DNA from 2 places in the Pseudactinotalea sp. genome. Region 2 is predicted to be linked to the other one. Evidence: predicted binding sites of a transcription regulator. Region 2 holds the regulator's gene; the other holds the start of a gene.
What was found. Region 2 encodes HrcA, which represses chaperone genes, less so after heat shock. Its sites were predicted from a motif close to TTNGCACTCGNNNNNNNCGAGTGCNAA; they were not measured.
Positions count from the first base shown of each region.

Region 1: the regulator HrcA is predicted to act here: its motif matches at 3,192-3,218, upstream of groES (co-chaperone GroES).

Region 1 is NZ_JBMDXJ010000044.1:12,369-19,658, forward strand. Features, by position in the region: gene ACOJSN_RS02150 (GuaB3 family IMP dehydrogenase-related protein) at 1-1,036, opposite strand, end outside; gene guaB (IMP dehydrogenase) at 1,067-2,578, opposite strand; gene groES (co-chaperone GroES) at 2,749-3,045, opposite strand; gene ACOJSN_RS02165 (PrsW family glutamic-type intramembrane protease) at 3,247-4,584, opposite strand; gene ACOJSN_RS02170 (alpha-L-fucosidase) at 5,002-6,297, shown strand; gene ACOJSN_RS02175 (FadR/GntR family transcriptional regulator) at 6,328-7,026, shown strand; gene ACOJSN_RS02180 (ABC transporter ATP-binding protein) at 7,052-7,290, opposite strand, start outside.
Region 2 is NZ_JBMDXJ010000085.1:14,529-21,818, reverse strand. Features, by position in the region: gene lepA (translation elongation factor 4) at 1-859, shown strand, start outside; gene hemW (radical SAM family heme chaperone HemW) at 856-2,001, shown strand; gene ACOJSN_RS03970 (hypothetical protein) at 2,084-3,067, shown strand; gene ACOJSN_RS03965 (hypothetical protein) at 3,156-3,419, shown strand; gene ACOJSN_RS03960 (DUF3097 domain-containing protein) at 3,432-4,280, opposite strand; gene hrcA (heat-inducible transcriptional repressor HrcA) at 4,394-5,419, shown strand; gene dnaJ (molecular chaperone DnaJ) at 5,454-6,578, shown strand; gene ACOJSN_RS03945 (16S rRNA (uracil(1498)-N(3))-methyltransferase) at 6,589-7,290, shown strand, end outside.

The DNA.
Region 1 (7,290 bases), on a different contig from region 2:
GCGCCCCGATGAGGTTGAGGGTGCCGTCGGCCTGGCTGCCCGGGCCGCGCAGGATCTGCTCCAGGGTGCCCACCGTGCCCACCTGCACCCGCTCACCGCGCGGGAGCTGCGGGTGGTGCGCCTCCGAGCCCCAGTGCCAGCCGCGGCCCGGCGCCTCGGTGGCGCGGGCGAGCGCGGCTCCGAGCATCACGGCGTCGGCACCGCACGCCACGGCCTTGACGAGATCGCCGGAACGGCCCACACCGCCGTCGGCGATGATGTGCACGTACCGGCCACCGGACTCGTCCAGGTAGTCGCGTCGTGCCGCCGCCACATCGGCGACGGCGGTGGCCATCGGGGCGTGGATGCCCAGTGTCGTACGGGTCGTGTGGGCGGCTCCGCCTCCGAACCCGACCAGCACACCGGCCGCTCCGGTGCGCATCAGGTGCAGTGCGGCGGTGTAGGTGGACGCGCCGCCCACGATCACCGGCACGTCGAGCTCGTAGATGAACCGCTTGAGGTTGAGCGGCTCCGCGTTCGAGGACACGTGCTCAGCCGACACCGTGGTGCCACGGATCACGAACAGGTCCACGCCCGCGCTCACCACCGTGCGCCAGTGCTCCTGTGTGCGCTGCGGCGAGAGCGCGCCGGCGACCGTGACGCCTGCCTGACGGATCTCCCCCAGCCGCTCCGTGATCAGCTCCGGAATGATCGGCGCCGCGTACAGCTCCTGCATGCGCGCAGTGGCCCGGTCCTGCGGCAGGTCGGCGATCTCAGCGAGCACCGGCTCCGGGTCCGAGTAGCGGGTCCACAACCCCTCGAGGTCGAGCACACCGATGCCGCCCAGCTCCCCCAGCCGGATCGCCGTTGCCGGGCTCATCACCGAGTCCATCGGCGCCGCGAGGACCGGCAGGTCCACGTGGTAGGCGTCGATCTGCCACGCAACCGATACGTCCTCGGGGTCCCGCGTGCGCCGAGAGGGCACCACGGCGATGTCGTCGAAGGAGTACGCGCGGCGGCCCCGCTTGCCGCGGCCGATCTCGATCTCGTAAGTCACCGCCACAGGCTACCGGCCGGTGGCGGGACCTCAGCCGCGGAAGGAGTAGTTCGGTGCCTCGGAGACCATCTGCACGTCATGCGGGTGGGACTCCTTGAGCCCAGCCGCAGTGATCCGCACGAAGCGGCCGCGCTCCTGCAGCTCGGGCACCGTCCGGGCGCCCACGTAGAACATCGACTGGTGCAGCCCGCCGGTGAGCTGGTGCGCCACCTGCCCGACCGATCCCTTGTACGCCACGCGACCCTCGATGCCCTCGGTGATCACGTCGTCGTCGGACACATCGCCCTGGAAGTAGCGGTCCTTGGAGTACGAGCGGCGGTCGCCGCGGGACTGCATCGCACCGAGCGAGGCCATGCCGCGGTAGAGCTTGAACTGCTTGCCACCGGAGAACACGAGGTCGCCGGGCGCCTCATCGGTGCCGGCGAGCAAGCTGCCGAGCATCACCGAGTCGGCTCCGGCCACCAGCGCCTTGGCGATGTCGCCGGAGTACTGCAGACCGCCGTCGCCGATCACGGGCACACCCGCCGGCTTCGCCGCGAGCGACGCCTCGTAGATCGCGGTCACCTGCGGCACTCCCACACCCGCGACCACGCGGGTGGTGCAGATCGACCCCGGGCCCACGCCCACCTTGACAGCGTCCACGCCAGCCTCGACCAGCGCCTGCGAGCCCTCGCGGGTGGCGATGTTGCCGCCGATCACCTGCACGCCCTTGGTCGCGGGGTCGGACTTGAGCTTGCGCACCATGTCGAGCATCAGCCGTGCGTGCCCGTTGGCGGTGTCGACCACGAGCACGTCCACACCCGCCTCGACCAGGGCGCTCGCCCGCTCCCAGGCATCACCGAAGAACCCGACGGCGGCCCCCACCACGAGCCGACCCTCACCATCCTTGGTGGCCAGCGGGTACTGCTCGGACTTGACGAAGTCCTTGACCGTGATCAGCCCGGTCAGCTTGTTGTCGGCATCGACGATCGGCAGCTTCTCGATCTTGTGCTTGGCCAGCAGTGCTGAGGCATCCTCGCGCGAGACGCCCACGTTCGCCGTCACCAGTGGCATCGGCGTCATGGTCTCGTGCACGCGGGTGACGTCGAACTTGCTCGGCTCCACGAACCGCAGGTCGCGGTTGGTGATGATGCCGAGGAGCCTGTTGTCGCCGTCGACCACCGGCAGGCCGGAGACGCGGAACTTCGCGCACAGGGCGTCGAGCTCGGCGAGCGTGGCATCGGGGCCGATCGTCAGCGGGTCGGTCACCATTCCCGACTCCGACCGCTTCACCAGGTCCACCTGCGCTGCCTGCTCGGCGATCGGCAGGTTGCGGTGCAGGATGCCGACGCCGCCCTGGCGCGCCATCGCGATCGCCATCCGCCCCTCGGTCACGGTGTCCATCGCCGCCGAGACGAGCGGGATCTTCATCGAGATCTCGCGAGTCAGGCGCGTGGAGGTGTCCGCGTCACTGGGGATGACGTCGGTCTCCCCAGGGAGCAGGAGCACGTCGTCGTACGTGAGTCCGATGAAACCGAAGGGGTCGCGCTGCGGCTGCGTCACGTGGACAAGTCTAGGCGGGAGCCCGACGGCGTCGCGTCCCCCGGTCCGCTCGCTCGCCCGTGACGTCCCTCACCTCGACTCGCTCGTCGAGGCTGTGGACAGCAGCAGGCCCCGACCGCCACGAGGGCGGCCGGGGCCTGCTGTCGAGTCAGACGCTGGGTAGCGTCAGCTCACTTCTCGACGATCGCGAGGACGTCGCGCGCAGAGAGGATCAGGTAGTCCTCGCCCGCGTACTTCACCTCGGTGCCGCCGTACTTGCTGTAGACGACGGTGTCGCCCACGGCGACGTCGACCGGAACACGGTTCCCGTTGTCGTCAACACGACCCGGGCCGACCGCGAGGACCTCGCCCTCCTGGGGCTTCTCCTTCGCGGTGTCCGGGATGACGAGGCCAGAGGCCGTGGTCTGCTCGGCATCGCTCGCCTTGACGACGATCCGGTCCTCGAGCGGCTTGATGGAGACCGACACAGCGGACCTCCCCTTTCGCTATCTCAACTGATCAGGACATGGGCCGTGCCGATGGTGCTGGCCGTCGCCGTCGCGGGGGTCGACGACCGAACCTGCGGCACGGTCTCCAGCTCCGGATGGAGCCTGGGTCACAATCTAGTTTCGCGTTAGCACTCGGTCAAGGCGAGTGCTAAAACGTCCGGTGCGTGTCGCCGTCGAACCTCAGCCGACCGGCGCACCCTGGGAGCGGGCCGTGACCTCGGCGCGGGACTGCGCCATGGCGCTGAGCAGGTCCGCCTCGTCGATGCGCGCGCGGTTGCCGGCGTGGCCGGTGTACAGGTCCTGGCGGGCGTACGCGAGCCGGGTGGCCGCGCGCTGGTAGTCCCGCATGGCCTTCTTCGCGGCCGGGCCGAACCGAGCGGCCCAGTTCCGGGCCGCGCGCGAGGCGCGCATCGAAGCCACCGTCTCAGCCTCCTGCTCGGTGAGCCAGCCGCTGGGCACGTAGTCGCGCAGCCGCTGCGAGATGATCGTGGACTCCCGGCGACGCAGCCAGATCACCACGGCCGCCAGTAGCGCGAACGGCAACCAGTTGAGGAACACGAAGATCGCGATGATGTCCAGACCCGAGCTCGCCATCGTGAGGCTGCCGTTCCAGCCCATGTGCAGCCCGACGCCCACGATGTAACCGAGCGGGAACAGCCACAGCCACGCCGCCTTGGAGCGCATCCGCGACGAGAAGCCCAGCGCGATCCCCATCGGGAGCGAGTAGATGAGGTGCCCGAACGGGCTGAGCAGCGCCCGCATCACGAAGACCGAGCCCATCGTGTCGGCGTTGAGCGCGAAGTACTGGACGTCCTCGACCACCGCGAAACCCAGTGCGACGATCGCGGCGTACACCACGCCGTCGACCGGACCGTTGAACTCACGGCGCCGGACCAGGAAGATCAGCAGGATGCCGAGTCCTTTGGCGGCCTCCTCCACGATCGGCGCACCGAACACGGCGGGGGTGAGCTCAGGCGCCATGTCGGGCGCGAGAGCTCCGCCGATCGCGACACCGACCACGCTGTTCAGCAGGCTCGCGATGAACACGGAGACACCGCCGCCCCACAAGAGCGCGGCGATCATGAGGAACCGCGGCTCCGGCTCCCAGCGGTCGATCCACAGGATCACCGCCCCGATCATCACCAGCGGCACGATCGAGAGCAGCACGGCCACGAACACGTCGGCACCGCTCGTGACCACGGCCATCAGCACCACGAACGCCGACGCCGCCAGCCCGCCGAGAATCACCAGCACGATCTCCAGGGCGACCGGGCGCTTCCGCTTCGGGGCGACCGCCGCCCACGGCATCGCACCGGGCTGCGGCGCCATCGACGAGGCGGGAGGCTGCACGTTCACCGCGGCCGGCTGCTGGGCGTAGCCGTACCCCTGCTGCAGATAGCCCTGCTGGTAGCCCTGTTGGGGATACCCATGCTGGTAGCCCTGCTGCGGAGCGTCCTGCTGGTAGCCCGGCTGGTAGCCCTGCGGCCGCTGGTCTGGCTGCTGATACTGATTCGTCACGGCGTGCACGCTATCGCGGGAAGCTCTCGCGCGAGCGTGGTTGCCCCGGGTCGAACTACCCGTCCTCCAGAGACGAGTCCCGGCCGCACGGCGCCCCGAGCAACCAGCTCGCCAACACGATCAGGAGCAGCGAGATTCTCTGCGAGACCGCGATGGCGATGACATACGTGCGTCGATGGCCTCGCCAGACAATGATGTGATGTATCGGGCGTCGACACCATCCTCTCCTCGACGCCATTTGACCTCACTCCGACCAGCTACGCCGGTGAATCCCCGCCACTTCAGTCGATCTGACCTTGCCAGCCATCAGCCTGAGCAGAATCGGCCGAGGGTCACTACACTCCACACATCGGATGTTTGACGATTCTCGACGACGGTCGCGCCACGGTCGCGCGGCAGAAGGAGCCTGTGACGACGATGGCCACCGACCCGCACGCCTGGTTCGACCACGACCGCTTCGGAATGTTCGTGCACTGGGGCCTCTACAGCCTCCTGGCACGGCACGAGTGGGTTCAGCACCGCGAGCAGATCGACCCGGACGAGTACGCGCGCTACGCCGACGTGTTCACCGCCGACCGCTACGACCCCCAGACCTGGGCGAAGCTCGCTGCCGAGGCGGGGATGAAGTACGTCGTGCTGACCACCAAGCATCACGAGGGCTTCGCCCTCTGGGACTCCGCTCTCACGGACTTCAAGGCGACCAACACGCCCTTCGGTCGCGACGCCGTCGCCGAGTTCGTCGAGGCCGTGCGGGGCGCCGGCCTCAAGGTCGGCTTCTACCACTCGGTCATCGACTGGCATCACCCCGACTTCGTCGTCGACGGCATCCACCCCCTCCGCGAGCACGAGGACGTGCCCGGCCTGAACGCGGGGCGAGACCAAGCGCGCTACGCGGAGTATCTGCACGGTCAGGTGCGGGAGCTGCTCACCAACTACGGCGAGATCTCCTATCTGTTCTACGACTTCTCCTACCCGGGCGGGCGCGGTGGCCTCCCCGGCAAGGGTCGCGCCGACTGGAACTCGGAAGAGCTCATGCGGCTCACCCGCGAGCTGCAGCCCGGCATCGTCGTCAACGACCGGCTAGACATCCCAGGCGACCTCGTCACACCCGAGCAGTATCAGCCCTCCGGACCGATGCGCCGCGATGGCGAGCTCGTGCGCTGGGAGGCGTGCCAGACGATCAACGGAAGCTGGGGCTACGACCGCGACAACCTCGATGCCAAGCCCGTCGACCTGCTGATCCGGATGCTCGTGGACGGCGTCTCCAAGAACGGCAACCTGCTGCTCAACGTCGGCCCGAACGGACGCGGCGAGATCGACCCGCCCGATGCCGCGCGCCTCCGGGAGATCGGCACCTGGATGGAGCTGCACTCCGCGTCGATCTACGGCGCCGGTCCGTCCGAGCTCACGCCGCCGCCCGGAGCCGTCTATACCCAGCGAGGCGACCGCCTGTACCTGCACCTGTTCTCCTGGCCGATGCGGCACGTCCACCTGACCGGCCTCGCGGGGCGGGTCCGTTACGCACAACTCCTCAACGACGCCTCCGAGGTCGCGGTCACCGAGAGCGACCCGCACCAGCATGCGCAGAACACCACGCCGGGCGGTGAGTCGGTAGGGACCGTGACGCTCACGCTGCCGGTGCGACCGCCGGCTGTGGCGGTCCCGGTCGTCGAGATCTGGCTCACCAACGACGAGGCCTCGTCCAAGGCCTGAGGACGGACGTCACTACCGAGGATCACGCACATGTCCCTGACCGACGATGCCATCAGACAGATCAAGGGCATGATCCAGTCGGGCCAGCTTCGCCCCGGGGACCGACTGCCTCCCGAGCACGTGCTGAGCGAGCGGCTGGGCCTCTCGCGCAGCTCGCTGCGCGAGGCGGTCAAGATGCTCGAGGCGCTGCGTGTCCTGGACGTGCGCCGCGGTGACGGAACGTATGTGACGAGCCTGCAGCCGCAGCTGTTGCTGGAGGCGATGTCGTTCATCCTCGACTTCCACCAGTCGCGCGCAGTGCTGGAGGTCTTGGAGGTGCGCGGCATCCTCGAGAACGCCAGTGCCCGCGCCGCGGCAACTCGAGTCACGCCCGAGGACCTCGCACGCATGACCGCCGCGATCGACAACGCCGAGGCGGCGAGCTCGATCGAGGACCTCGTGGAGCACGACCTCGAGTTCCACGCGGCCATCGCCACGGCGAGCGGCAACGGCTACCTGGCCTCACTCATCGACGCGGTCTCGGGTCAGACCGTGCGCGCACGCGTGTGGCGTGGCCTCACCGAGTCGAGCGCGGTCGACCGGACCTTGCTCGAGCACCGCCGGATCGTGCAGGCGATCGCCAGCGGCGACCCCGAGCTAGCCGGCGCACTCATGACCGTTCACGTGGGCGGCGTGTCCGAGTGGATGCAGGCGAGCCTCGAGGTCGATGAGGAGACACCCGAGCGCTGAGCGCGCAACGCTCGGGGTCTCCTGCTCAGACGTCGCCGCCCAGGTACGCGGCACGCACGGCGGCGTCACCGGCGAGCTCGGAGCCGGTGCCGGAGCGGACGATCTCGCCGGTCTCGAGCAGGTAGGCGTGGTCGGCGCGCTTGAGCGCCTGGGCGGCGTTCTGCTCGACCAGCAGCACCGTGGTGCCCTGCGCCTTGATCTCTTCGATGATCGTGAAGATCTGCTGGATCAGCTTGGGCGCCAGCCCCATCGAGGGCTCGTCGA
Region 2 (7,290 bases):
CAACGACGCCGCGCTCACCTATGAGCCCGAGACCTCGGTGGCGCTCGGGTTCGGGTTCCGTTGCGGGTTCCTGGGGCTGCTGCACCTGGAGATCGTGCGGGAGCGGCTCGAACGCGAGTTCAACCTCGACCTGATCTCGACCGCCCCCAACGTGATTTACGACGTCACGATGGAGGATGGCAAGGAGGTCGTGGTCACCAACCCCAGCGAGTTCCCGGTCGGCAAGATCAACACGGTCAGCGAGCCGTTGGTCAAGGCGACGCTGCTGGCGCCCAGCGACTACGTGGGCACGATCATGGAGCTGTGCCAGGGGCGGCGCGGCTCGCTGCAGGGCATGGACTACCTGTCCGAGGACCGGGTCGAGCTGCGGTACACGCTGCCGCTCGCCGAGATCATCTTCGACTTCTTCGACCAGCTGAAGTCACGCACCCGCGGCTACGCGACGCTCGACTACGAGCTCACCGGGGAGGCCGAGGCCGATCTCGTCAAGGTCGACATCCTGCTGCAGGGCGAGCCGGTCGACGCGTTCTCCGCGATCGTTCACCGCGACAAGGCCTATTCCTACGGTGTGATGATGACCGAGAAGCTCAAGGAGCTGATTCCCCGGCAGCAGTTCGAGGTGCCGATCCAGGCCGCCGTGGGCAGCCGCATCATCGCCCGAGAGACCATCCGCGCGATGCGCAAGGACGTGCTCGCCAAGTGCTACGGCGGTGACATCAGCCGTAAGCGCAAGTTGCTGGAGAAGCAGAAGGAGGGCAAGAAGCGGATGAAGAACATCGGCCGCGTCGAGGTCCCCCAGGAGGCGTTCGTGGCCGCGCTGTCCTCGGACGCCGGCTCCAAGGACGCCAAGGGCAAGTGAGCACCACACCCTTCGGGGTCTACCTGCATGTGCCGTTCTGCTCGGTGCGGTGCGGGTACTGCGACTTCAACACGTACACGTCCACGGAGCTGGGCGGCGGCGCGTCGCAGGCCTCCTACGCCGCGACGGCGGTGGCGGAGGTCGCGCTCGCGGACGCCGAGCTGCGGCGCCGCGGGCTCGCTGGCCGGCCCGTGCAGACCGTGTTCTTCGGCGGCGGCACCCCGACCTTGCTGCCGACGGCGGATCTTGCCTCGATGGTCGACGCCGTCGCGTCGACCTGGGGTCTGGCCGAGGGCGCCGAGGTGACCACCGAGGCGAACCCTGACTCGGTCGGCCCGGTCGAGCTGGCAGCCCTGCGGGCGGCCGGGTTCACGCGGGTCTCGTTCGGGATGCAGTCGGCCGTGCCGCACGTGCTGGCCACGCTGGACCGCACGCACGACCCCGAGCGGGTGCCGCAGGTGGTCGAGTGGGCGCGAGAGGCTGGGCTGGCCGTCTCGCTCGACCTCATCTACGGCACGCCGGGGGAGTCGTTGGCGGACTGGCGCACGAGTGTCGAGGCGGTGCTCGCGCTGCAACCGGACCATGTCTCCGCCTATGCGCTGACGATCGAGCCGGGCACGAAGATGCACGCCCGGGTGAGGCGCGGCGAGCTCCCGGGTGTCGACGGTGACGATCAGGCCGCGAAGTACGAGCTCGCCGACGATCTGCTGCAGCAGGCGGGCTATGGCTGGTACGAGATCTCCAACTGGGCGCGGACGCCCGTGCAGCGCTGCCGCCACAACGTCGCGTACTGGCGTTCGCACGACTGGTGGGGGATCGGGCCCGGGGCCCACAGCCACCTCGCGGGGACGCGGTTCTGGAACGTCAAGCATCCGCGCGCCTACGCGCAGCGCGTCGAGGCGGGTGAGCTGCCGATCGCGGAGTCCGAGGTGCTGACACCCGAGCAGATCGCCGACGAGCGGGTGCTGCTTGGGATCCGGCTGGTCGAGGGGCTCCCGGTCGAGGGCGGCGCGGGTGCGCTGCTGCCACAGCTCGCCGTGGAGGGGCTGGTCGAACCGGATGCGGCCGCAGCGGGTGTTGCTCGGCTGACGCGCCGTGGCCGGCTGCTGGCCGACACGGTGGTGGGACGCCTCGTGGCGTGATCACGCCGCATCCCCACGAATCTGGCATCACTCGGTACGGTAGGCGCGCACGAGATCTCCATCTTTCGTCCACAGGAGTGACATGACCCAGAACCCGCCGGAGGATCAGAACCCCGGAGGCGAGCAGCCAGAGCAGTCCGGTGGGTTCCCGCCGCCGAACCAGCCGCCGGCCGCTCAGCCGCCCAGTTACGGCAGCCCACAGCAGCCGCCGGCCGATCAGCCTCCGGGTTACGGCACCCCGCCGCCTCCTCCGGGCGGTGGCACGCCCCCGCCGCCGCCTGCCGGCCCCGGTGGTGGGTTCCCGTCGGCACCTCCGCCGCCTCCCGGACAGTACGGCCAGTACGGCGCTCCGCAGTACGGCGGCCCCGCGGGCGCTCCGGGCGCATTCGGTGCAGGCCAGCCCGTGTTCTCGGTCGGTGGCGCGATCGGCTACGGCTGGAACTCGTTCAAGTCGCACGTCGGTGGCTTCCTGGGATGGTCGGTCATCGTGCTGCTGGTGAGCGCTCTCCTCAGCTCGCTCCTCAACCCCAGCGTCAACGTCGACTTCAACGACATCGAGGCGCTGACTGCAGCCGCCACCCCCTCGATCGGTGAACAGTTCCTCGGCGCGCTCTCCAGCATTGCCGCGATGCTGCTCGCGGTGATCATCCAGCAGGGCGCCGTGCACAAGGTGAACGGGCGTCTGAACGGGTTCGGCGACTTCATCAAGTTCGACCACGCGGGACCGGGCTTCCTGACCGCGCTGCTGGTCGCCGCTGCGTACATCGTCAACCTGATCCCCTTCATCGGCTGGCTGCTCGCGCTCGCGATCTTCCTCCTGGGAATGTTCGCCGTGCCGATCGCGCTCGACACGGGTGCTTCGCCCGTGGACGCGTTCAAGCGGAGCATGCAGCTGGTCACGGGCAACGTGGGCAACGTGCTGCTGCTCATCCTGGCGTCGATCGGTGTGATGCTGCTCGGTCTGATCGCACTGTGCCTCGGTGTGTTCGTGGCGTACCCGATCGTCCTGATCGCCGGTGTCTTCGCCTACCGAACGCTGTCCGGCCAGCAGGTCGCGCCGGCCTGATCGCCGCGTGTGGCGGGGCGTGAATGTGCGCCCCGCCACCGTGAGTCCCGCTCCTGCGTCCTGACGATGTCGACATGACGGAGGCACAATGACCGAGCAGCCGCCGGCCGAGCCGGACCCTGCCGCGGCTGGCGCGCGGGACGAGGCGCCTGCCACGTACGGTCCGGCTCCTGACCCGCGCGGCGCCTATCCCGGCCCCGACGAGGGCGGGTTCGTGCCGCCGTCCGACCTGACTCCCGATGCCTACGGGCCGCCCGGACCGGGTTACGAAGTCGACGACACCGACCGGCCGGAGGGTCCAGCGCGCGGCGGACGTCTTCGACGGCTCCTGAGCCGTCTTGCCGGTCGCTGACGCAGCCCTTCGTCAGTCGACGGTCACGAAGTCCACCAGCTCCTCGACCCTGCCGAGCAGGGCGGGGGAGAGGTCCTTGTAGTCGCGGACCTGTCCGAGGATCCGCTTCCAGCCGGCCGCGATGTCGGCCTGGTTCCTGGCGGGCCAGCCCAGCGCACGCAGCGTGCCGACCTTGATGTCGGTGCCGCGCGGCACGTGGGGCCATGCCTCGAGCCCCACGCGGCCGGGCAGCACGGCCTGCCACACGTCCACGTACGGGTGGCCGAGCACCAGCACGCCCGGGAACCGGGCCATCACGTCGTCGGCGATCCGGGTCTCCTTCGAGCCGGGAACCAGGTGATCCACGAGAACGCCGACGCGGCGCTTGCTGCTCGGCCCGAACTCGGTGAGCCGATCGACCACGTGATCGACGCCGTCGAGCATCTCCACGACCACGCCCTCGATCCGGAGGTCGTCGCCCCACACGCGCTCCACGAGCTCGGCGTCGTGGCGGCCCTCGACCCAGATGCGGGACGCGCGGGCGACCCGGGCGCGGGCATTCGACACGGCGACAGAGCCGCTGGCGGTGCGGGCGGTGCCGCTCGCTCGCTGCTGCGGTCGCGGTGCGACGAGCCGGACCGGCTTGCCGTCCACCCAGAACCCGGCGCCGAGCGTGAACGTGCGGGTGCGTCCGTTGCGGTCCTCCAGCACCACCACGTGCTCACCGCCGCTCTTCTCCACGCGGACCACGGCGCCCACCCAGCCGCTCGTGACGTCCTCCACCACGAGACCCCGCTCTGCGGGGACATCGGTGGTCTGGGGCTTGCGCGCGCGGTGCGGGTCGTGGGAGAGGACGTCGGAGCCGTAGCGGTCGTGGGTCACGGTGCGTGACGTTACGCACGCACGAGCCACATGTGTGGGAGGCGCCGCGTAGAATTGGCACTCGGACCGGGCGAGTGCCACCGGTCGTGACGTGCCCGGGAGGAGGCGAGTCGATGGAACGGCAGGACAGACAGCTCGACGTGCTCCGCGCGATCGTGCAGGACTACGTCCGCAGCCGCGAGCCCGTCGGCTCCCGCAACCTCGTGGAGCGGTACAACCTCGGCGTCTCGCCCGCCACGATCCGCAACGACATGGCCACGCTGGAGGAAGAGGGCTACATCGCACAGCCGCACACCTCCGCCGGGCGGATCCCCACGGACAAGGGTTACCGAGCCTTCGTCGACCGGATCAATGTGGTCAAGCCACTCTCCACCGCGGAACGGCGCGCGATCGCCGAGCTGCTGGACTCCGCTGTGGACCTCGACGACGTGCTCGAACGCACCGTGCGGCTGCTCTCGCAGCTGACGCAGCAGGTCGCCGTGGTGCAGTACCCCTCGTTGCGCCGCTCGGCGCTGCGGCACGTGGAGCTGGTGCCCGCCGGTGCGCGGCGGCTGATGATCGTCATCATCACCGACACCGGGCGGGTGGAGCAGCGCTCCATCGACCACGACGTGCAGGTCGACGACACGTTGCTCGCCGAGCTGCGGGCGCGACTCAACGCGGCCGGCGTCGGGCGGCGTATGCCCGAGCTCGTGCGTGCCTTCGGCGAGATCGTCGCTGCCTTCCCTCCCGAGGACCGTGCGCTGGTGACCGAGATCACCGAGGTGGTCACCGACACCCTCTCGGAGGAGGTCGAGGAGCGTATCGTCATGGCAGGCACGGCGAACCTTGCCCGTGCCGACGTCGACTTCACCCGCACCATCTCGCCCGTGCTGGAGGCGTTGGAGCAACAGGTCGTGCTGCTTCGCCTGCTGACCGAGATGGGCGAGGAGTCGCCGCTGGCGGTGCGTATCGGCGCTGAGACCCACAACGAGGGGCTCAGCGAGACCGCTGTCGTGGCCGGTGCCTACGGAACATTCGGCGATGGCAGCGGGTTCGGCCAGGTGGGCGTTGTCGGTCCGACCCGGATGGACTACCCCTCCACCATGGCCGCGGTGAGAGCGGTGGCGCGGTACCTGTCCAAGATCCTGGCGTCCTGACGCCACCGACGAACGAGCAGACGAGACGAGAAGCGTGACGACGGACTATTACGAGGTGCTCGGCGTGTCCCGGGAGGCCTCTCCCGACGAGATCAAGCGCGCCTACCGCAAGCTGGCGCGCCAGTACCACCCAGACGTCGCCGGCCCCGATGCGGCCGACAAGTTCAAGGAGGTCAGCGCCGCGCACGAGGTGCTCTCCAACCCCGAGAAGCGGCGGATGTACGACCTCGGCGGCGGCACCTCCGGGATGCCGGGCGGTGGCGCCGGCTTCGGCGGGTTCAGCGACATCTTCGAGTCGTTCTTCCAGGCCGCCGGGGGCGCGGGAGCCAGCCGCGGGCCGGCATCCCGCGTGCGGCGCGGTCAGGACGCGCTGATCCGGATCGACGTCGACCTCAGCGAGGCCGCGTTCGGCGTGGCCAGGGAGATCACGGTCGATACCGCCGTGGCGTGCCAGGTCTGTCATGGAAGCTGCTGCCGGCCGGGCACCGGACCGCAGACATGCCCGGAGTGCCAGGGCCGTGGGTCGGTGCAGCGTGTGGCGCGCTCGTTCCTCGGCAACGTCATGACCACCGCCCCCTGCACGGCATGCGGGGGCTTCGGCACGGTGATCCCCGATCCCTGCCCCGAGTGCTCCGGCGAGGGCCGTGTCCGCAGCCGCCGCACCATCACGGTCAACGTGCCACCGGGCGTGGACACCGGTACCCGCATCAAGCTGAGCGGCCAGGGCGAGGTCGGCCCCGGTGGCGGGCCGGCGGGTGACCTGTACGTGGAGGTGCGCGAGCTCAAGCACGCGGTGTTCACCCGCCGCGGCGACGACATCCACTGCACGGTGGAGCTTCCGATGACCGCGGCTGCGCTCGGCACCGTGGTCACCATGGACTCCCTCGACGGCGTTCAGGAGGTCGACATCAAGCCGGGCACGCAGCCCGATGACATCGTGACGCTGCGGGGTCTCGGTGTGGGACACCTGCAGGCGTCCGGCCGCGGCGATCTGCACGTGCACGTGCAGGTGACCGTCCCCACCCGGCTCAGTCCCGAGCAGGAGAAGTTGCTGCGGGACCTCGCCACCGAGCGTGGCGAAGAGCGTCCCGACCCGCGAATCTCACCGGTGAAGAGCTCGGTGCTGCGCAAGCTCCGAGACACCTTCGCCGGTCGGTGAGCGCCCCCGCATGACCGCACCGGTGTTCGTGGTCCAGCCGGGTGAGCTCGCCGGTGTGCGTGCCGGAGCCTCCTGGACGCTCACCGGGCCCGAGGCCCGTCACGCGGGCTCGGTGCAGCGCCTTCGCGCCGGCGAACCGATCGAGGTGGTCGACGGCGTAGGGACCAGGCTCCGAGGTGAGGTCACCGAGGGATCGGGACCGGCCGCCGTCGTGATCTCCGTGCTCGAGGTGAACCAGGAGGAGCGGCTCCTGCCGCGACTGACGCTTGTGCAGGCGCTCGCCAAAGGCGGGCGCGACGAGATGGCGATCGAGGCGGCGACGGAGCTCGGCGTCGATGCGGTGCGGCCGTGGCAGTCGGAACGGTCGGTCGTCCAGTGGCGCGGAGAGAAGGCGGCCAAGGGCGAGCAGCGCTGGCGCTCCCTGGTGCATGCTGCGAGCAAGGTGGCACGGCGGTCGTGGCTGCCGGAGGTGCTGCCGTTCGTGCGCGGCGCCGCGATGGTCGACACGGTCGCCGAGGCCGTGGCAGGGGGAGCGGTGGTGCTGGTGCTGCACGAAGTGGCCACCTCGCCGCTGGTCGACGTCCCGCTCGACGGCGTGGATGAGGTCATGATCGTCATCGGACCCGAGGGCGGGATCAGCGACGGCGAGATCGACGCTGTGGTGGGCGCGGGTGCGCGCGCGGTGCTGCTCGGCCCGAACGTGCTCCGCAGC